Regions from separate parts of the Variovorax sp. Soil_C_12 genome, predicted to be linked through region 1. Evidence: predicted binding sites of a transcription regulator. Region 1 holds the regulator's gene; each other region holds the start of a gene.

Evidence for each region. Region 1 encodes sigma-54, which starts transcription at its own class of promoters, with help from an activator protein. Its sites were predicted from a motif close to TGGCANGNAANCTGCTTT; they were not measured.
Region 2: AC3A6X_RS32185 (CmpA/NrtA family ABC transporter substrate-binding protein) is a predicted target of sigma-54. The motif match lies at 733-750, and genes of this name have one in related genera.
Region 3: glnA (type I glutamate--ammonia ligase) is a predicted target of sigma-54. The motif match lies at 3,225-3,242, and genes of this name have one in related genera.
Region 4: AC3A6X_RS29265 (isopenicillin N synthase family dioxygenase) is a predicted target of sigma-54. The motif match lies at 1,309-1,326, and genes of this name have one in related genera.

The regions. Positions count from the first base shown of each region.
Region 1 is NZ_JBDGIO010000018.1:43,643-48,630, forward strand. It holds gene AC3A6X_RS31495 (phospholipase D family protein) at 1-1,053, opposite strand, end outside; gene AC3A6X_RS31500 (RNA polymerase factor sigma-54) at 1,089-2,678, opposite strand; gene lptB (LPS export ABC transporter ATP-binding protein) at 2,681-3,460, opposite strand; gene lptA (lipopolysaccharide transport periplasmic protein LptA) at 3,475-4,176, opposite strand; gene AC3A6X_RS31515 (thiol:disulfide interchange protein DsbA/DsbL) at 4,286-4,930, opposite strand.
Region 2 is NZ_JBDGIO010000019.1:71,513-76,500, forward strand. It holds gene AC3A6X_RS32180 (nitrate- and nitrite sensing domain-containing protein) at 1-600, shown strand, start outside; gene AC3A6X_RS32185 (CmpA/NrtA family ABC transporter substrate-binding protein) at 932-2,176, shown strand; gene ntrB (nitrate ABC transporter permease) at 2,187-3,116, shown strand; gene AC3A6X_RS32195 (ABC transporter ATP-binding protein) at 3,113-3,919, shown strand; gene AC3A6X_RS32200 (ANTAR domain-containing response regulator) at 3,941-4,988, opposite strand, start outside.
Region 3 is NZ_JBDGIO010000003.1:457,721-462,708, forward strand. It holds gene ntrC (nitrogen regulation protein NR(I)) at 1-13, opposite strand, end outside; gene glnL (nitrogen regulation protein NR(II)) at 34-1,110, opposite strand; gene AC3A6X_RS10905 (hypothetical protein) at 1,110-1,619, opposite strand; gene glnA (type I glutamate--ammonia ligase) at 1,761-3,176, opposite strand; gene AC3A6X_RS10915 (competence/damage-inducible protein A) at 3,326-4,126, opposite strand; gene AC3A6X_RS10920 (EI24 domain-containing protein) at 4,245-4,988, opposite strand, start outside.
Region 4 is NZ_JBDGIO010000015.1:8,431-13,418, reverse strand. It holds gene AC3A6X_RS29270 (cytochrome P450) at 1-140, shown strand, start outside; gene AC3A6X_RS29265 (isopenicillin N synthase family dioxygenase) at 202-1,194, opposite strand; gene AC3A6X_RS29260 (nucleoside deaminase) at 1,431-1,958, shown strand; gene AC3A6X_RS29255 (TetR family transcriptional regulator C-terminal domain-containing protein) at 2,035-2,688, shown strand; gene AC3A6X_RS29250 (2Fe-2S iron-sulfur cluster-binding protein) at 2,806-3,108, shown strand; gene AC3A6X_RS29245 (NAD(P)H-dependent oxidoreductase) at 3,130-3,717, shown strand; gene AC3A6X_RS29240 (amidohydrolase family protein) at 3,727-4,988, shown strand, end outside.

The DNA of each region.
Region 1 (4,988 bases):
GCGCATCGCCTCCAGCCCGCCCTTGCCGGGGATCAGGTAGGGCGAGACGATGGTCACGTCGGAGCGCCCGCGCCGGATCTGCTCGATCACGTTGTAGCGCACGCTGTCGACGTCCAGCAGTGGAATGCCGCCGTAGGTCACCTGCTTGCCGATCACGCGCTCGGGCGAGTCGGCGTAGGCCTCGGCCCGGGTCCAGATGAGGTCGAGCTTGCCGACCTTGAGGTCCTCCACGATCGGGCTGTAGCCCAGCACGTCGTTGGGCGCGGGCGGGCGCGGGGGCGGCGTGGTCTGCGGGCTGGTCGCCTCCTCGAAGCGGCGCTGGCGCTCCTCGCGCGGCACGCCGGAGGCGACCACGGTCTCGATCGGCCGCACGTACTCGCTGTTCCAGTACTGGTCGAACAGGCTCGCCAGCCGCGGGATGAGGGCGCCCGCGACGAAGGTGTCGAGATCGATGAAGTTGGCGCCGGCCGTCTGCGTGAAGTACTCGTTGCCGATGTTGCGCCCGCCGGCCACCGCCATCGCGCCGTCGGCGATGAAGAGCTTGTTGTGCATGCGCCGGTTGACGCGGCTGAAGTCGAAGAGCGAGGCCGAGAAGCGCCTGAGCATGCTGCCGCGCCCGGCCGGGAAGGGGTTGAAGAGGCGCAGCTCGAGGTTGGGCGTGGCGGCCAGGGCGAGCAGCAGCGCGTCCTCGCCCGAGGTGTAGAGGTCGTCCATCAACAGCCGCACGCGCACGCCGCGCCGGGCCGCGTCGCGCAGCGTGCGCAGCAGGTAGCGGCCGGTCTCGTCGTTGTGGATCTGGTAGTACTGCACGTCCAGCGTGCGCTCGGCGCGCCGCGCCAGCTCGAGCCGGGTGTTGAGCGCGAAGTCGCCGCCCGGCATGAGGCGGAAGCCGCTCAGGTCGGGGTCGGGCTGGGCGCTTTTCGCGATGCGGCCCAGCGTGGTGTCGGGGGAGAGCGGCACCGCCTTCGAAGGCGTGCGCTCGAACTCGGCAGGCAGCATGGCACAGCCGCTGGCCAGGAAGAGCACCCCCATCAGCGCCAGGCCCAGACGCATCCACTGCGGCCAGAGGCTTGGGCGCGCGCTCATCGCTACAGGGCCTTGCGCAGGTTGGCCGGCGCGATGCGCAGCGCCTCACGGTACTTGGCCACGGTGCGGCGCGCGCACTCGATGCCCTGCTCCTTGAGCATCTCGGAGACCTGGCTGTCCGACAGCGGCCGCTTCGCATCCTCGGCGCTCACGAACTGCTTGATCAGCGCGCGCACCGCGGTGCTGGAGGCGTTGCCGCCGGTCTCGGTGCCCAGCGCCGAGCCGAAGAAGTACTTGAGCTCGACCGTGCCGTAGGGCGTGGCCATGTACTTGGCGGTGGTCACGCGGCTGATGGTGGACTCGTGCAGGCCGAGCTCGTCGGCGATCTCGCGCAGCACCAGCGGCCGCATGGCGAGCTCGCCGTGGACGAAGTAGTTCTTCTGCCGCTCCACGATGGCGTTGGAGACGCGCAGGATGGTGTCGAAGCGCTGCTGGATGTTCTTGATGAACCAGCGCGCCTCCTGCAGCCGCTGCGACAGCGCCTGGCTGCCCTCGCCCTTGTGGGCCTTCAGCGCGCCGGCGTAGATGTCGTGCACGCGCAGCCGCGGCATGACCTCGGGGTTGAGCATGACGCGGAAGCGGGCGCTGGTGCCGTGGCCGATGCGCGTGACGATCACGTCGGGGATGACCACGTTGCGCTCGACGTCGACGAAGCGGCGCCCGGGCTTGGGCTCCAGCCGGGCGATCAGCTGGAGGGCGGAGCGCACCTCCTCTTCGTTGCTGCGGGTGAGCGTGGCCAGGCGCTTGAAGTCGCGCTTGGCGAGCAGCTCCATCGGGTGCTTGCAGATCGCGATCGCAGTCCGCCGCACCTGCACCTCTTCCTCGGTGTCGTCCTTTTCCTGCTCGGCGCGCAGCTGGATGGTGAGGCACTCGGCCAGGCTGCGGGCGCCGACGCCGACCGGCTCCAGGCTCTGCAGCAGGCCCAGCGCGACCTGGAAGTGGTGCACCAGCTCGTCGAACTGGTCGTTGTCGTCGCCGGCCAGGCCCGAGGCCAGGGCCGGCAGCGAGTCCTCGAGGTAGCCGTCGTCGTTGAGCGACTCGATCAGGAAGCGCAGCGCGGCGCGGTCGTTCTCCTCCAGGCGCAAGGACAGCGCCTGGCGGTGCAGGAAGGACTGCAGCGACTCCTGGCTCCTGGCCAGCTCGGTCGCATCGGGGCGCTCGTCGTTGCCGAGGTTGTTGGCGCGCGCGGGGGCATCGCCGCCCCATTCGCTGTCGTCCGGCGCCAGGTCGACCGTGCCGTCGCCTTCCCAGTCGGGCTCGCTCTCGGGGGCATCGGCGGCTGCCGCCGTCTCGCTGTCGGCGGGGGACGCCGGCGCAGTGTCGGCAGCGGCCGGGGCGGGCCCGGCGACGAAGTCGCTCTCGCCTTCGGCCTGGCGGTCGTCATCGCGCACCGGCGCATCGGCGGATTCGAGCCCGAACTCCTCGCGCGGGGCTTCGTCGGCGGTGCGCTCCAGGAACGGGTTCTCGTCGAGCATCTGCTCGACCTCCTGGCTCAGCTCGAGCGTGGACAGCTGGAGCAGCCGGATCGACTGCTGCAGTTGCGGCGTGAGCGCCAAGTGCTGCGAGACCCGCAGCGAGAGCCCTTGCTTCATCTCTACATCCGGAAGTGCTCGCCGAGATAGACGCGCCTGACCTCGGCGTTGTCGACGATCTCCGAGGGCGTGCCTTGTGCCAGCACATGCCCGTCGCTGATGATGAATGCGTGATCGCAGATGCCCAGCGTCTCGCGCACGTTGTGGTCGGTGATGAGCACGCCGATGCCGCGCTCCTTCAGGAAGTTGATGATCCGCTGGATCTCGATCACCGCGATCGGGTCGATGCCGGCGAAGGGCTCGTCCAGCAGGATGAAGCGGGGCTGGGTGGCCAGCGCGCGCGCGATCTCGACGCGGCGGCGCTCGCCGCCCGACAGCGCCAGCGCCGGCGAATCGCGCAGGTGGTCGACGCGCAGGTCGTGCAGCAGCTCGCTCAGGCGCTCCTCGGTGCGCTGCTTCGACAGGGGCATCGGCCGGCCGTCGCCGTTCGGCTCGCGCTGCAGCTCGAGCACCGCGCGCACGTTCTCCTCGACCGTCAGCTTGCGGAAGATCGAGGCCTCCTGCGGCAGGTAGCTCAGGCCCATGCGGGAGCGGCGGTGGATCGGCATGTGCGCGATCGGCACGCCGTCGATGCTGATTTCGCCCGCGTCGGCCCGCACCAGGCCGACGATCATGTAGAAGGAGGTGGTCTTGCCGGCGCCGTTGGGGCCCAGCAGGCCCACGACCTCGCCCTTCTCGACGCCCAGCGAGACGTCCTTGACCACCTTGCGGCTGCCGTAGGTCTTCTGCAGGCCGCGCGCCTCCAGGCGGCTGTTCAGCACATCGTTGCGGCCGTTGAGCATGCCCCGGTCCTCCGTCACTTGCGCTCTTCCCCGCCGAGGGTGCTGCTCGAGCGCAGGCCGGTGCCGCTCGCCGGTGCCGGCGCCGCGGCAGGGGCCGCAGCCGCCGGCCGGGTGCCGGCCGCGGGCGCCGAGGCGGCCGCCTTGGGCGTCAGGATGGCCCGCACGCGCCCGCCCGGCGGCGCCGCCACGGCCGCGTTGGGCGGCAGCGAGGAGCCGTTGACGGTGAAGGTGTCGTTGCTCTGGTCGTAGACGATCAGCGGTCCGCTGCTCTCGTCGTTCACGGTCGCGCCGTAGAGCCGGCGCATCACCGCGCGGCGGATGAATTTCACGTTGTCGGCGCGGCTGTCGTACTCGATGACCTCCGACTCGCCCTCGATCCACTCGTCGGTGCCGGCGTCGCGCTTCTGCTTGTAGTAGGCCAGCTTGCCGGGCGCGGCCGTGACCACGCCGTACTGGTAGCCGTCCGGGTCCTGCCGCACGTCGATGCGGGTGCCGCGGATGATGATCGTGCCCTTGGTCATCACCACGTTGCCGGTGAAGACGCTGGTCTGCTTGAGGTCGTCATAGCGCATCGCATCGGCTTCGATGTTCATCGGCTTGGTGCGGTCCGCCTTCTCGGCCTGCGCCATCGGCACCAGGCCGGCCAGCATCGAGGCGAATACGAAAGCACGACAAAGGTGGTGGGAACGGGGGAAGGTAAGAAGTAGCGAAGTCATAAGGCACGAAACTTGCTGGCGGAGATTGTATGCGGCCTCATCGACCGGACTTCGATCGCTCGGATGAAAAAGCCCGCCGAAGCGGGCTTTCCTAGGGGGAGGGGCGAATTCAGGCGCTCTTGCGGGCTTCGCCGATCAGGAAATCGGTGACCTGCAGGGCGCGCTCCATGCTTTTCGCGAGGTCGCCGTCGACGTACCAGCGCCCGGCAATGCCGATCGAGGGCACGCCGGCCACCTGGTAGGCGTCCTGCAGCTGCTTGGCGCGCTGGATCTTGCTCGCCACGCTGAAGGACTTGTACTGCTCGGTGAACTTGGCCTTGTCCAGGCCGTTGGCCGCGACCCAGTCGATGATCTGCTGCTCGCCCGAGAGGTTCTGGCGCTGCTGGTGGATGGCGTTGAACACCTTGAGCTGGTATTCGTCGACCTTGCCCATGGCCTCGAGCGCGTAGTAGAGCTTCTGCTGCGGCTGGAAGCTGGCCTGGAAGGCGACCGGCACCCGCTTGAAGGCCACGTGCGGCGGCAGCTTCTTGATCCAGGCCTCGAGGGTGGGCTCGAAGGCGTTGCAGTGCGGGCAGTTGTACCAGAAGAACTCGATCACCTCGACCTTGCCGGCCGGCGCGTCGACCGGCACCCGCTTGTCGAGCACGGCATAGTCGGTGCCGGCCTTGGGCCCCAGCGTCTGCGCGTGGGTCGGGGTCATCAGAGGAAGCAGCCCCAGCGAAGTGGCGGCCAGCGAAAAATCACGACGTTTCATGTGTAAGGTTCTCCTGTGCGGCTGACAGAGCCCGCGATGCCGCCGGAGTTCCCGGGGG
Region 2 (4,988 bases), on a different contig from region 1:
GCCGAGCAGGAACGCCTGCGGCGCATCGCCTGCGCGGCGCCGGCGGGCGGGAGCCTGGACGCCGAGCTGAGCCAGGTCTGGTTCGACTGCTGCTCCCGCCGCATCGATGCGATGCAGGCCATCGAGGAGCGCCTGGCCGCCGACCTGCGCCTGCTCTGTGAACAGAAGACGGCGCGCGCCCGGGCGGAGCTGCAGGCCCATGAGGCACTGTTTGCCGAGCTGGCGATCGAGCCCGGCGAGGCGGCTGCCGCCTTCTTCGATGAGCTGCCTCCGGCCGATACAGAGGGCAGCCCGCCGCGCGCCCTGTCGGCGGCCGCCCTCGGTCGCCAGCTGGAACGCTCGGTGCTGGAGATGGTGCAGGAACAGTCGCACCGCCTGCAGGCGATGAGCGATGAGCTCGAGACCGTGCGCGCCGCCCTCAACGAGCGCAAGCTGGTGGAGCGTGCCAAGGGCCTGCTGATGGCGCACCGCCGGCTCAGCGAGGAGGAAGCCCACAAGATGCTGCGCCGGACCGCGATGAGCCAGGGCCGGCGGCTGGTCGAGGTGGCCGAATCGGTGCTCTCGATGGCGGAGTACCTGCCTGGCGATCCCGTGCGCTGAGCATGCCGGTCTGAATTGGTGCGCTGCACAACAAGGGTGCCAGGCGGAGATCTGGAACCAACCCGCCGCCCTGCCTTTCCAGGCCGGCCTCACGCGCTACCGATTCGATAGCAACCCGAGCCGCAAGCTCACTGGCACGCACCTTGCTTAAAAGAGCTTGCATAGGCCCGCAAGGGTCTTCAGGCAGGCGGCATCCAACGGCGGGTGCGGGCCACCACAACCGGACAAAGGCGTCCCCATCCCGCAAGGGCTCGTTCACGAGCGGCCCGTGCGTGGTGTGGACGCCTTTTTGTTTTTTGCCTTCTCGTCTTTCACCTTCGGAGTGCGCCCCATGAACGATCTGCTGAAACCGAAACTGAGCCGCCGCCGCATCCTGCAGGCTGCTGCCGTTGGCGCCGTCGGGCTCGACCCCGCCCTGCGCGCCGCCGTCTGGGCCCAGGGCTCCGACAAGCCCGAGAAGGAGGAAGTCAAGATCGGCTTCATCCCGCTGACCGACTGTGCCAGCGTGGTGATGGCCTCGGTGCTGGGCATCGACAAGAAGTACGGCGTGAAGATCGTGCCCAGCAAGGAAGCCAGCTGGGCCGGCGTGCGCGACAAGCTGGTCAACGGCGAGCTCGACTTCGCCCACGTGCTCTACGGCCTCGTCTACGGCGTGCACCTCGGCATCAGCGGCCCCAAGAAGGACATGGCTGTACTGATGACCCTCAACAACAACGGCCAGGCGATCACGCTGTCGAAGAAACTGGCCGACAAGGGTGCGGTCGACGGTGCCTCGCTGGCCAAGCTGATCGCCACCGACAAGCGCGAATACACCTTCGCCCAGACCTTCCCGACCGGCACCCACGCCATGTGGCTCTACTACTGGCTGGCCTCGGCGGGCATCGACCCCTTCAAGGACGTGAAGAACATCGTGGTGCCCCCGCCCCAGATGGTGGCCAACATGCGCGTGGGCAACATGGACGGCTACTGCGTCGGCGAGCCCTGGGGCCAGCGCGCCATCATGGACGGCATCGGCATCACCGCCGTGACCACGCAGGACATCTGGAAGGACCATCCGGAGAAGGTGCTGGGCACCACCTCGGACTTCGTCAAGAAGTACCCCAACACCGCACGCGCGGTGACGGCCGCGATCCTGGAAGCCGGCAAGTGGATCGACACCGGCCTGCAGAACAAGAACAAGATGGCCGAGACCATCGCCGACAAGAGCTACGTCAACACCAGCGTGGACGCCATCAACCAGCGCATCCTGGGCCGCTACACCAACGGCCTCGGCAAGAACTGGGACGACCCCAACCACATGAAGTTCTACAACGACGGCGCGGTGACCTTCCCCTACCTGTCAGACGGCATGTGGTTCCTCACGCAGCACAAGCGCTGGGGCCTGCTGAAGGAGCACCCCGACTACCTCAAGGTCGCCACCGAGATCAACCGCATCGACATCTACAAGCAGGCCGCGGCGGCCACCAAGACCTCCGTGCCCAAGGACGCGATGCGCACCAGCAAGCTGATCGACGGCGCGGTGTGGGACGGGAAGAACCCGAAGCAGTACGCCGATTCCTTCAAGCTGCACGTCTGAGGAGCAAGCCATGGTCAGTGCCGTCTTTCATTCGCCGCTCGAAGCCGCCGCCGGGCATATTGCCGCACCCGCGATCTCCAAGAGCATCGCCCCCACGCCGGTGGCCGTGCCAGCGCCCGTGCAGCAGGCGCCCGAGCCCACCCCGCGCACGCCGCGCGACTTCAGCTGGATCTGGCTGCGCGCGCTGCCCCCGATCCTGGGCTTCGCGCTCCTGATCCTGGTCTGGGAGCTGGTCGCGCTGAAAAGCAGCAACGGCTTTCCGTCGCCGGGCACCGTCTGGCAACAGGCGGTCATCGTGTTCAGCGACCCCTTCTACAGCAAGGGCCCCAACGACCAGGGCGTGGGCTGGAACGTGCTCTCCTCGCTGCAGCGCGTGGCGCTGGGCTTCGGGCTGGCGGCGGCGGTCGGCATCCCGGCCGGCTTCGCGATCGGGCGCTTCAGCTTCCTTGCGCGCATGTTCAACCCGCTGATCAGCCTGCTGCGTCCGGTCTCGCCGCTGGCCTGGCTGCCGATCGGCCTGCTGGTCTTCAAGGGCGCCAACCCGGCCGCCATTTGGACCATCTTCATCTGCTCGATCTGGCCCATGGTCATCAACACCGCGGTGGGCGTGCAGCGCGTGCCCAGCGACTACATGAACGTGGCGCGGGTGCTCAATCTCTCCGAGTGGAAGATTCTCACCAAGATCCTGTTCCCCGCCGTCTTGCCCTACATGCTGACCGGCGTGCGCCTGGCGGTCGGCACCGCCTGGCTGGTGATCGTCGCGGCCGAGATGCTGACCGGCGGCGTCGGCATCGGCTTCTGGGTCTGGGACGAGTGGAACAACCTCAACGTCGCCAACATCATCATCGCGATCTTCGTGATCGGCATCGTCGGGCTGGTGCTCGAGTTCGCCCTGATCCGGATCGCTACCGCATTCACGTTCGAAGAGGTGAAAGCATGAGCGATTCCAAGTACATCCAGATCGAGGGCGTGGAGCAGCGCTTCAAGACGCCCAAGGGCAGCTTCCTGGCGCTGCGCGACATCGACTTGCACGTCGCCAAGGGCGAGTTCATCACGCTGATCGGGCACTCGGGCTGCGGCAAGTCCACGCTGCTGAACCTGATCGCCGGGCTGAGCACGCCCACGCAAGGTGCGCTGCTGTGCGCCAACCGCGAGATCAAGGGCCCGGGCCCGGAGCGGGCCGTGGTGTTCCAGAATCACTCGCTGCTGCCCTGGCTCAGCTGCTACGAGAACGTCTACCTCGCGGTGGAGCGCGTGTTCTCGGCCACCGAGAACAGGGCGCAGCTCAAGGCGCGCACCGAAGCGGCGCTGGCGCTGGTCGGCCTCACGCCCGCCGCGCAAAAGCGCCCCGGCGAGATCTCGGGCGGCATGAAGCAGCGCGTGGGCATCGCCCGCGCCCTGTCGATGGAACCCAAGGTGCTGCTGATGGACGAGCCCTTCGGCGCCCTCGACGCGCTCACCCGCGCCAAGCTGCAGGACGAGTTGCTGGCCATCGTGCAGAAGACGCACAGCACGGTCGTGATGGTCACGCACGACGTCGACGAGGCGGTGCTCTTGTCCGACCGCATCGTCATGCTCACCAACGGCCCGGCCGCCACCATCGGCGAGGTGCTGGCGGTCGACCTGCCGCGCCCGCGCAACCGCGTCGAGCTGGCGGAAGACCCGGTCTACGTGCATGCGCGCAAGGCCGTGATCGACTTCCTCTACACGCGACAAGCGCACGTGGAGAAGGCCGCGGCCTGACCCGCACCGCCGAACACCGGCTCAGGACATGATGACCTGCAGACTGTGTTCGTACGAGGCGGTGAGCCGGTCGAAGGTATCGGCGAGCACCTCCGTGGCGCGCACCAGGTCGGCGCGGCCCTCGGCCCGGTCGGCCTGGCGCACGCCGCGCACCAGCCGCAGCCACTCGTCGCGCGCGCCGCTGAGCGCCGCGCGGATCTCGGGCGAGCTCAGCGGCGCGCGTTCCAGCTCCAGCAGCGAGGCCTCGAAGGCGTCCATCGTCGACGCCAGTTGGGCGCTCCACCCGCCTTCGGGCAGCATCGAGGCGAGCAGCGCATCCTTGGCCAGGCGCTGCGCCCGCATGCGCTGCCGGCCGCAGAGATTGACGATACGCAGCGCCCGCCGGCCGGCCGAGGACTCCAGCACGTCCGTGAGCGCCTCGGCGGCGTTCAGCAAGGCCTCCGCACTGGCATCGATGTCGCTCAGCGCCGCAGGCCCGGGACGCGCCGCCAGCGCGGCATCCAGAGCCTCCCACGCCGAGCGCGCGGCGCCCAGCGCCTGCGTGCTGGTCGCATCCAGCGGGAGGCCGGCGAGATGAGCGAGGTTGTCCTTGACCCGTTCGACCGACTCGGTGCGCAGCGTGCGGCTGCGGCGCGCATCCACGCCCGCGAGCGCCTGCGCCGCCAGACGCACCAGCCGCTGCGAAAGCATCCGCAGCTGGCCGGCGCGGTTGATGGCCTCGGCCCACTGCGCGGCCTCGACCACCGAGCGCGAGAGCTCGCCGACGCGCAGGTTGGCATGCATCGCCGCGCCGCGCAGGAGCCCGAAGGCGGCGTCCTCGCCGATGCCGCGCGCCGTCATCAGAAGCCCCTTGGCGCGGTCCACCCACTTGCGCTCGTCGAGGTGCGCGAGCGAGCGGGCCAGCGTGTCGCGCAGCGCCGCCTCGCGCTGCCAGTGCGCCTGCGCACACGCGAGCACGGCGCGCAGGGTGGACGCATCCAGGGAGGCAGCGCGCGACCAGGCCTGCACGCCCAGCGCGACGAGTTCTTCATGCACCTGCGGCGACAACGGCTCGCTGACCACGACGACC
Region 3 (4,988 bases), on a different contig from region 1:
AGATCGGCTTCATGCAGTTCCTTCTTCCCTGTCCTAAGGCAACGGTATCAATATCTTGAAATCAGTCCGGCCCGGAACACTGTCGCACTCGATCACGCCGTGGTGCTGTTGCACGAAAGTTTGTGCCAGCGTCAATCCAAGGCCTGTTCCGCCTTCCCTGCCCGACACCAGCGGGTAGAAGATGCGGTCCTTGATCGCGTCCGGCACACCCGGTCCATTGTCGATGACATGCAATTCCAGTGCCAGTCGATACCACTGCTTGTTGAATATCACCTGACGCGCGACACGGGTCTTGAATGTGATGCGCGCATCGCCCGCCGCGCGCCGCTCGGCGAGAGCCTGCGCCGCGTTGTGGACGATGTTGAGCGTGGCCTGGATCAGCTGCTCGCGATCGCCGCGGAACTCCGGGATCGACACGTCGAAGTCGCGCTCGATGTGCAGGTCGCGCGGGAACTCCGCGAGGATGACCGAGCGCACGCGCTCGCAGACCTCGTGGATGTTGACGTCGCCCACCACGTGAGGGCGGCGGTGCGGCGCCAGCAGGCGATCGACCAGCGTCTGCAGGCGATCGGCCTCGTGGATGATGACCTGCGTGTACTCCACCTGGTCGCGCGATTCCACTTCCATCTGCAGCAGCTGCGCCGCGCCGCGGATGCCGCCCAGCGGGTTCTTGATCTCGTGCGCGAGGTTGCGGATCAGCTCCTTGTTGGCCTGCGCCTGGTCCAGCAGACGCTCCTCGCGGTCCTGCCGCACCTGCTGCTCGAGCGGCGACATCTCGATGATCAGCTCGCCCGCGCGGTCGCCCTGCGCAAGCGTGACCTGCACCGGCATGAGCTCGTGGTTGACGCGGCGCAGGAAGGCCTCGTAGCGCAGCGTGGCGAAGTCGTTGCTGCGCGCGCCTTCGATGGCGGTGCGCAGCACCTGGGGTTCGTGAAAGCAGGCGCCGAACTGCGAGCCTTCGAGCGTGCGGCGCGAGGTGCCCAGTGCATCCTCGAGGCCGGCGTTGGCGAACAGCACCGAGCCGTCGGTGCGCACCACCGCGATCAGGGTGGAGAGGAGGTCGAAGGCCTGGAAGCGCTTGGCGGCGGCAGCAGATTTGCCAAAGGCCATCAACGCGTGGCCGGCAGGCGACCGATCTCGCGGCGGATGCCGGCGATGTCGCTCTCGTTGCGGGAGATCTCGGCCTTCATCTCGGCCACGCGGTCGAGGTACTTCTGGTAGTTGCGGGCTTCGCCGCCCTGCTTCTCGGGCTCGCCGTTGTTGTATTCCTTGAGCAGCTGGGCCTGGCGCTCCTCGGCCTTCTTGAGCTCGGACTCCAGCACGGAACGGGCTTCGCCGTCACGGGCACGCTGGTCGGCGCCATCGACACGCGGGCTGCCGGCCGGCGCGCGCACGGCGGAGGTGCTGCTGCTGGCAGCCGCCGCGGCGACCGGGCGGCTGCCCTGGACGATGGTGACATTGCCGCCTTCCATGACCTTGCAGCCGCGCTGCTGGGCCATGGTGGCGTTGTTGGTGTATTCGTTGCCGCAGCGCCAGACGCGCTCCTGCTGCGCCTGGGCCTGCATATGCACGCCGGCCGCTGCCAGTGCGGCCAGCAGGTAAACGAAAGAAGTCTTCATGATCGTCGTATGAAAGTGGGCAACCGGATGGCATTTTCATGCAATTCGATGGCGCTGCCACAGGGGGCCACCGCCCCAAGAAAAAAGGACGGCGAGCCGTCCTTTATTTCACTGAAAGGCGCCCCGGAAGGGCGATAGTCCTTACAGGCTGTAGTACATGTCGAACTCGACCGGGTGCGTGGCCATGCGGAAGCGCGTGACTTCCTGCATCTTGAGGTCGATGTAGGCGTCGATGTACGCATCGGTGAACACGCCGCCCTTGGTCAGGAAGGCGCGGTCCTTGTCGAGATAGTCGAGCGCCTGGTCGAGGCTGTGGCACACGGTCGGGATCAGCGCGTCTTCTTCCGGCGGCAGGTGGTAGAGGTCCTTGCTGGCGGCCTCGCCCGGATGGATCTTGTTCTCCACGCCGTCCAGGCCGGCCATCAGCATGGCAGCGAAGCCGAGGTAGGGGTTCATCATCGGATCGGGGAAGCGCGCCTCGACGCGGCGGCCCTTCGGGTTGGCCACGAAGGGGATGCGGATCGAGGCCGAGCGGTTCTTGGCCGAGTAGGCCAGCTTCACCGGGGCTTCGAAGCCGGGGACCAGGCGCTTGTAGCTGTTGGTGCCGGGGTTGGTGATGGCGTTGAGCGCGCGGGCGTGCTTGATGATGCCGCCGATGTAGTGCAGCGCGAAGTCGCTCAGGCCCGCATAGCCGTCGCCGGCGAACAGGTTCTTGCCGTCCTTCCAGACCGACTGGTGCACGTGCATGCCGGAGCCGTTGTCGCCGACGATGGGCTTGGGCATGAAGGTCGCGGTCTTGCCGTAGGCGTGGGCCACGTTGTGGATCACGTACTTCTGCAGCTGGACCCAGTCCGCACGCTGGATCAGCGTGCTGAACTTGGTGCCGAGCTCCATCTGGCCGGCGTTCGCCACTTCGTGGTGATGCACCTCGACCGGAATGCCCAGCGATTCGAGCACCAGGCACATCTCGGAGCGCATGTCATGGAAGCTGTCGACCGGCGGAACCGGGAAGTAGCCGCCCTTGACGGCCGGGCGGTGGCCCGTGTTGCCATGCTCGAATTCCTTGCCGGTGTTCCACGAGGCCTCTTCGGACTCGATCTTGACGAAGCAGCCGGACATGTCGTTCTGCCAGCGCACGCCGTCGAACACGAAGAACTCGGGCTCCGGTCCGAAGAAGGCGGTGTCGCCCAGGCCGGAGGCCTTCATGTAGGCCTCGGCGCGCTTGGCCAGCGAACGCGGGTCGCGCTCATAGGGCTTGCCGTCGGTGGGGTCGACCACGTCGCAGGTGAGGATGAGGGTGGTCTCTTCGAAGAAGGGGTCGATGTTGGCCGTGTTCGGGTCGGGCATGAGCAGCATGTCCGAGGCCTCGATGCCCTTCCAACCGGCGATCGACGAGCCGTCGAAGGCATGACCGTCGTTGAACTTGCCCTCGTCGAAGTGCGAGACCGGCACGGTCACGTGCTGTTCCTTGCCGCGGGTGTCGGTGAATCGAAAGTCGACGAACTTGACCTCGTTTTCCTTGACGAGTTTGAGTACATCGGCGACGGTCTTAGCCATCAGGCTTCTCCTTGGAATGGTTGGGGTGGGAAATCCAGCGGGATCGGGAATGCAGTTTCTGTGCCATTGTCAGGGGCACGAAGGGGCATCCAGCCCGCCGCCGGGTCCCCAAAAACAGGCAAGTTGTAACCAAATTGGTGCTCTGTAAATCAACGCACCAATTCAGGGCCAAGTCGGGCATCAAAGCTGTGCAGGCCTTCGAGCAATTGCGCATAGGCCGCGTCGACGCGTTCAGCGTCGCCCTTGACGCCGAGCTCGATATGGCGGCCGTGCTCGGCATGGTCGACGCTGGGCAGGCTGAAGACCTTGATGCCCGGATGCGTGCGCTCGACGGCTTCCATCAGCGGCGTGAGCGTGGCCTCCATCGCACCATAGACGATCACCGACTTCTCGACCGACCGGCCGCGGGCGAACAGGTGGCCGTAGCGCTCGTCCAGCACCGACTCGATCATCGGCCAGGCCATGACCGGGAAGCCGGGGACGAAATGCACATCGGCCACGCTGAAGCCGGGGATCTTGTTGTAAGGGTTGCGGATGATCTTGGCCCCCAGCGGGAACACGCCCATGTTCAGCCGATGCACGTTGTCCGGGTGATCGGGCTCGTAGACCTTGCCCTGCTCGCGCGCCGTGTCCTGCATGCGCTCGCGGATCAGCACTTCGGCCTCCGGATGCAGGGCCAGCGGCACGCCGAGGGCCGCGGCCGCGCACTGGCGCGTGTGGTCGTCGGGCGTGGCGCCAATGCCGCCGGTGGAGAACACGATGTCGCCCGAGGCGAAGGCGCGCCCCAGCGCGGCGGTGATGCGGGTCGGCTCGTCGCCGACGTATTCGGCCCAGCCCAGCTGCATGCCGCGGGCGGCGAGCAGCTCGATGAGCTTGGGCATGTGCTTGTCGGTTCGCTTGCCCGACAGGATCTCGTCGCCGACGACGAGCAGGCCGATGGAACGTGTCATATAACAAACCTCCGCGCTACGCGCTTCTCGGTATTCGCCTTCGGAGCGGCCGTGCGGCTCACTGGAGTACCTTCGCCTTCGGCTACGGTGCTATTCGCCTTGGGAGCGGCCCGGCGGCTCATGGGGCTCCCCATTGGGTTGCGACCGCGCGGGCATCCGCTGTCTCGGCCGTCGTGGTGGAAAGGGCCGCTGCCGCGCGCTGCGCCCGCAATTGCGCCAGCGCGTCCAGGCAGTAGTGCGAAAACCAGAGCGCCGAGAAGGCGAACACCAGCGTGTAGATCCAGATCGCGAGCGGCGCCAGCACCAGGAAGGCGGCGACGAAGAGCATGCCCGAGGCCCAGACGATGCTGGGGGCGGCGCCCAGGTAGCCGCACAGCACGCCGATGCCGAGCAGCGGCAGGCGGTGGGCGCGCAGCAGCGCCGAGCGCTCCTCGGCGTTCGCATGCTCGGACAGGGCGTCGAAGCTCATCACGCGGTAGGTCAGCCAGCCCCAGATCAGCGGCGGCAGGACCAGCACCAGCGGCGGTATCAGCCACAGGGGCATCGACACCACCAGGGCGAGCAGCGCCAGCACCGTGAGGCCCAGCGAGCGGAACACGCTGCCGAGGAAGGAGGCGCCCTTCTTCTGTTCCAGCGCCGGGAAGCGCCGCTCGGCCACCAGGCGCGTCAGCGGCGGCGCCATCAGGCCGGAGACGACCAGCAGCGACACCACCACGATCAGCGGCGTGGCGGCGATCACCACCACCATCGGCGCCACCACGGCGGTGACGTCGCCGGAGAACAGGCGGCCGATCCAGGCCCAGAAGCTGGCCAGGAGCGGCCAGGCGTCGAGCGCGTCGCGCGTCCAGGCCACGGTGGCGTC
Region 4 (4,988 bases), on a different contig from region 1:
TTGCCGATGTCGCGGTTCCGAAGGGGACATTTATCACCTGCGTGATGCGCCCAGCGGGCATGGATCCAGGTCACTTTGACGAGCCCCATGCTGAAACGGATATGCGGAGGCCGGGCCTACGGTCACAAGCTTTGGAATGACAGGCTTTCCCATGCGCAAGGCACGGGGCCAGAGCAGTGAAACCGCAGCACCTGCCCCTGTTCAATAGGCCTTGAAATTGGCCGCCACGCGCTGGTTCAGATAGTCCCCGGCTGCGATTGCCGGGTATTTGCGGCCCGGGCCTTCGATGATGGCATCCCGGTTGGCCTGCGCAAAGAATGCCATGCTGAAGCGCGGCCCCATGTATTCACCGGGCAGCGGGTTCTTCACGCGGTGGAAGTTGGAAGGCAACTGGTCATCGCTCCAGCGCATCAGCATGTCGCCGATGTTGCAGGTGATCGCCTGCTCGTCGGGCTCCACCGACGTCCAGGCCTGGCTGTCCATCTCCTTGCCCGGGCACACCTGCAGGCCCCCCTGCCCTTGCCGCTGGAACAGCAGGGTGAGGCAGTCGAAATCGGTGTGCGCGCCGGCGCGCCACAGGCCCAGGCCGTCCTGCTGCTCGGGCGGCGTTGCAAAGTAGTGCAGCAGGCGCAAGGTGCTCTGGTAGCTGGGCTGCGCCGGATCGTGCGCACGCTGAAAGAAGAAGTCATCGAAGCCCAGTTTCCATGCAAAACACGACAGCACCTGCATTGCCACTTGCCAGCACTGTCTTTCAAAGGCCAGCATGGTCGCCTTGAACCCTGCCAGTTCTTCGTCGGCGGGCCACAAGCTTTCCATGTGCGGGCGGGTGATCTGATAGGACTCCTTCTGGTCGGGTGTGCCCGTAGACGGACGCACCTGGGCACGGCTCTCCCACCCAACGTTCAGGGCCTTCTTCAAAGGGTACCGGGCCTTCACGGCATCGGGCAGCGCAAAGAAACGCTCGGTCATGGCGAAGGCCTTGCGTACATCGGCCAGCGCCATGCCGTGGTTCACGATCTGGAAGAAGCCTACATCGACGGCGGCATCCCAAAGTTGGTTGGCGATGTCGGTCCTGCGCTGCGCGAAGTCCGAGAGGTCGATGCGGCGTATCTCGCGGTTGCTGGTTTCCGAGCCCATGGCGCCCATGCGCGTTTCTTTCTGCAGCTCGGTCAGGTCATAGGTGGCAGTGGTCATGCGGTTCTCCTGAAGTCATGGTGCGGGCTTCAAGAGCAATTTCCGGCTGCCCGCGCCACCATGCACAAGGACATGAAGGCTGCGCAGTGAACGCTTCTACTCTTGCCACAGATCAATGCAAGAAGAGTGCCCGGGCATGCCAAATGCATTGCGGCCGGCATCCGCAGTGGCGGGCATGCAGCCGCCTGGCGTTGAACAACGAAACCTGCCCATCGCACGACCGACAAAGACCCCCCATGCACGCCCTCATGACTGCATCCCCCGCACCGCTCGAAGAAGCGACGCTCGTCGATGGCACCGATGGCACCTACCTGCGCCAGGCCATCGCCTGGTCCCGCACGGCACGCGCGCGCGGCAACCGTCCGTTTGGCGCTGTGGTGATTGGCGCCGACGGCGAATTGCTCGCCGAGGCCTACTGCAACACCACCGAAACGGGTGACTGCACAGGCCATGCCGAAACCAATGCCGTGCGCCAGCTCAGCCCGCGCGTCGGCCGCGAAGCACTGGCCCAGGCCACGCTGTACTCGTCGGCCGAGCCGTGCGTGATGTGTGCGGGCGCCATTTTCTGGTCGGGCATCGGGCGTGTGGTGTTTGGCATCGATGCCGTGCGCCTGCGCGTGTTCCGCGGCGAGCGGGCCGAGCAGCGCGATGCAGCGCTGTCCTGCCGCGACGTATTCGCGGCATCCCCCCATCCCATCGAGTGCATCGGGCCTGCGATGATCGAGGAGGCGAGTGCGCCTCATGTCGGATTCTGGATAGTGTGAGGCGCCCATCCAGGCCGCTAGCGGCAGAATCGGCAACCTCCCTCACGTCTCCCTCACCACTGTGCCCGTCCAGTCCATGTCCGAATCTGAAATCGATGCCCCGTCCGGCGCACTGAGTCGCGCCAAGCAGGGGCGCGAGCGCATCCTGGGCGCCATCCGGGAAGCGGCCATTGCCGAGTTCAGCCGCCATGGATTCAAGGGCGCGTCGACCAAAGCCATTGCCGAACGCGCGGGCCTGACCAAACCCCAGTTGCACTACTACATCAGCAGCAAGGAAGAGCTCTATGAAGAACTGCTGTACTCCGTGCTCAACGGCTGGTCGGGGGCCTTCATCTTCGACAGCAACAGTGACGACCCAAAGAAGGTGCTGAGCAGCTACGTGCGCAAGAAGCTGGACTACGCGTTGGACAACCCGGGCCTGTCGCGCATCTTCACCACCGAGGTGCTGGGCGGCGGGCGCAACCTGGGCAAGTACTGGCCGGTGGCCGTGAAGTCCACCCAGCAGAAGGTCGACCTGATCAACCGCTGGATCGCCGAAGGCCGCATGCGCGCGGTGGATGCCAAGGTCCTGCTCATGCAGATCTGGGGCATGACGCAGCACTACGCCGACTACGGCGTGCAAGTGCACATCATGCTGGGCCTGGCGCCCGATGAACCCATCGACCGTGAGCACATCGTGCGGGAACTCACCACTTTTGTGCTGCTGGGCTGCGGCCTCGCACCAGATTAAGCCACCCCCGCGGTTTCTAGATGGCCTGAAGTGCCTCCGTAGACCCAAACCATGGCCAGGCAACGCTGGCACAGCCCTTGCATAGTTTGACCAATCGATCAAATCGAATGGTCAAAGATGCAGACTTCTCCCACGACAACCCTACTGCCAGCCGCCGACCAGGCCTTTGAACTCGTGCTCGCGCGCAGCCAGCTGCGGCTGCCCGTAGAGCCCGGCGAAAGCATGGCCGACGTGCTGCAACTCGCCGGCGTGGCCATCGACACCCTGTGCGAACAAGGCGTGTGCGGCACCTGCGTCACGCGCTGGCTCGACGGCGAGCCCGACCACCGCGACAGCTGCCTGAGTGCCGACGAGCGGCTGACCCATGTGGCCGTGTGCTGCGCGCGCAGCCATGTCCCGACACTCACGCTCGACCTCTGACTCCGTTTGGCAGGCGTCCGCATGCGCATCCTCGTGATCTATTGCCACCCGGTGGAGACCAGCTACAACGCGGCCCTGCATGCCGAGGTGGTGCGCAACCTGCGCGCGGCGGGCCATGAGGTGGACGACTGCGACCTGTATGCCGAGGACTTCAACCCCGTGCTGAGCCGCGAGGAGCGCCTGGGCTACCACGAGGTGCCGAACAACCGGCTGCCGGTCCAGGGCTATGTGGACCGCCTGCTGTGCGCCGAGGCCGTGGTGTTCTGCTTTCCTACATGGTGCTTCGGCATGCCGGCCATGCTCAAGGGCTTTTTCGACCGCGTGCTGATGCCGGGCGTGGCCTTCGACATCAGCGACCCGCACCACGTGAAGCCCTCGCTCACGCACATCAAGCGCATCTCGGCCGTGGTCACCTATGGCCGCCCGCGCTGGACGGCCCTGCTCATGGGCGACCCGCCGCGCAAGTCCGTCACGCGCTACATGCGCCTGCTCACGGGCGGCAAGGCCCGCGTGGACTACCACGCCTGCTACCACATGAACGTGGCCACGCCCCCGCGCCTGCAAGCCTTCAAGGCCCGCGTCGGCCAGGCCATGGCGCGCTTTGCCTGAGGAACCGGCATGCACGCATCCGACGCTCCCGAGCACATCGTGCGCGCCCGCCTGCCCGGCTGGCTGCTGCCCCGGCAGTGGCCCTCCAGCGGGGGCCAGCCAGCGCTGGCCGATCTGCACAGCGCCCAGGGCCGCATGCAGGGCATGGTCCCGCACGACCCGGCGCGCGCCCTGCCCGCGGGCGCCACCTGGGACGTGGGTGGCGCCCTGGTCCTGCCGGGCCTGGTGGACGCCCACACGCACCTGGACAAGGCCTTCACCCTGCCGCGCATGGGCACGGTGAAGCCCGGACTGATGGGCGCCATCGAAGCCATGATGGTGGACCGCCAGGACTGGACGGAGGCCGACATCCGCGCCCGCGCCAGCCGCGCACTGCAATGGGCCTATGACGCCGGCGTGGTGCAACTGCGCACGCACTGCGACTGGTGGGAGCCAGAGGCCCAGCCCTTGGCCTGGACCGTACTGCGCGAGCTCGCGCAGGAATGGACCGGCCGCATCATGCTGGAGCGCGTGGGCCTGATCCCGCTGCACCTGTACGCCGAGCGCAGCACCGCCATGCACCTGGCATGCACCGTGGCAAAAAGCGGGCCCGGCGCCCTGCTGGGCGGTTTCGTGCACTCGACGAACTGGAACCCGCAGGCCCTGCGCCACCTGTTCGAGGCCGCGCAGCACCACAACCTGAACGTGGACCTGCACGTGGACGAGGAACTGCACCCCGGCGCGCGGGGCCTGGCCACCACGGCCGCGCTGCTGCAGGCGCTGCGCTTCGAAGGCCACGTGGTCTGCGGCCACGCCTGTGCGCTGGCCGCGCAGGACGAGGCCACGGCGATGGCCACCCTCGATGCGGTGGCGCGCAGCCCCATCACCCTGGTCAGCCTGCCCGTCACCAACCTCCTGCTGCAGGACGCCACCACCGGCCGAACGCCGCGCCGGCGCGGTCTCACCCTGGTCAAGGAAGCGCATGCGCGTGGCATCCCGGTCCTGGTGGCCAGCGACAACGTGCAGGACCCTTTTTGCCCGGTGGGCAGCTTCGATCCGCTCGAAGCCCTGGCTTGCGGCGTGCTCGCCGCGCAGCTCGAAGCGCCGTTCGACCGCTGGTCCGAATCGCTGTGCCGCACCGACTGGCTGCGCCGCGGCCCGGACGCGCTGCCGCTGCAGCCCGGCAGTGCGTGCGACCTGATCGTGTTCAACCAGGCGGACGGCTGGGGCTTTCCTTCGCGCACGCAGCCCCGCGTGGTGCTGCGCCAGGGCCGGGTGGCCAGTGGCCATGC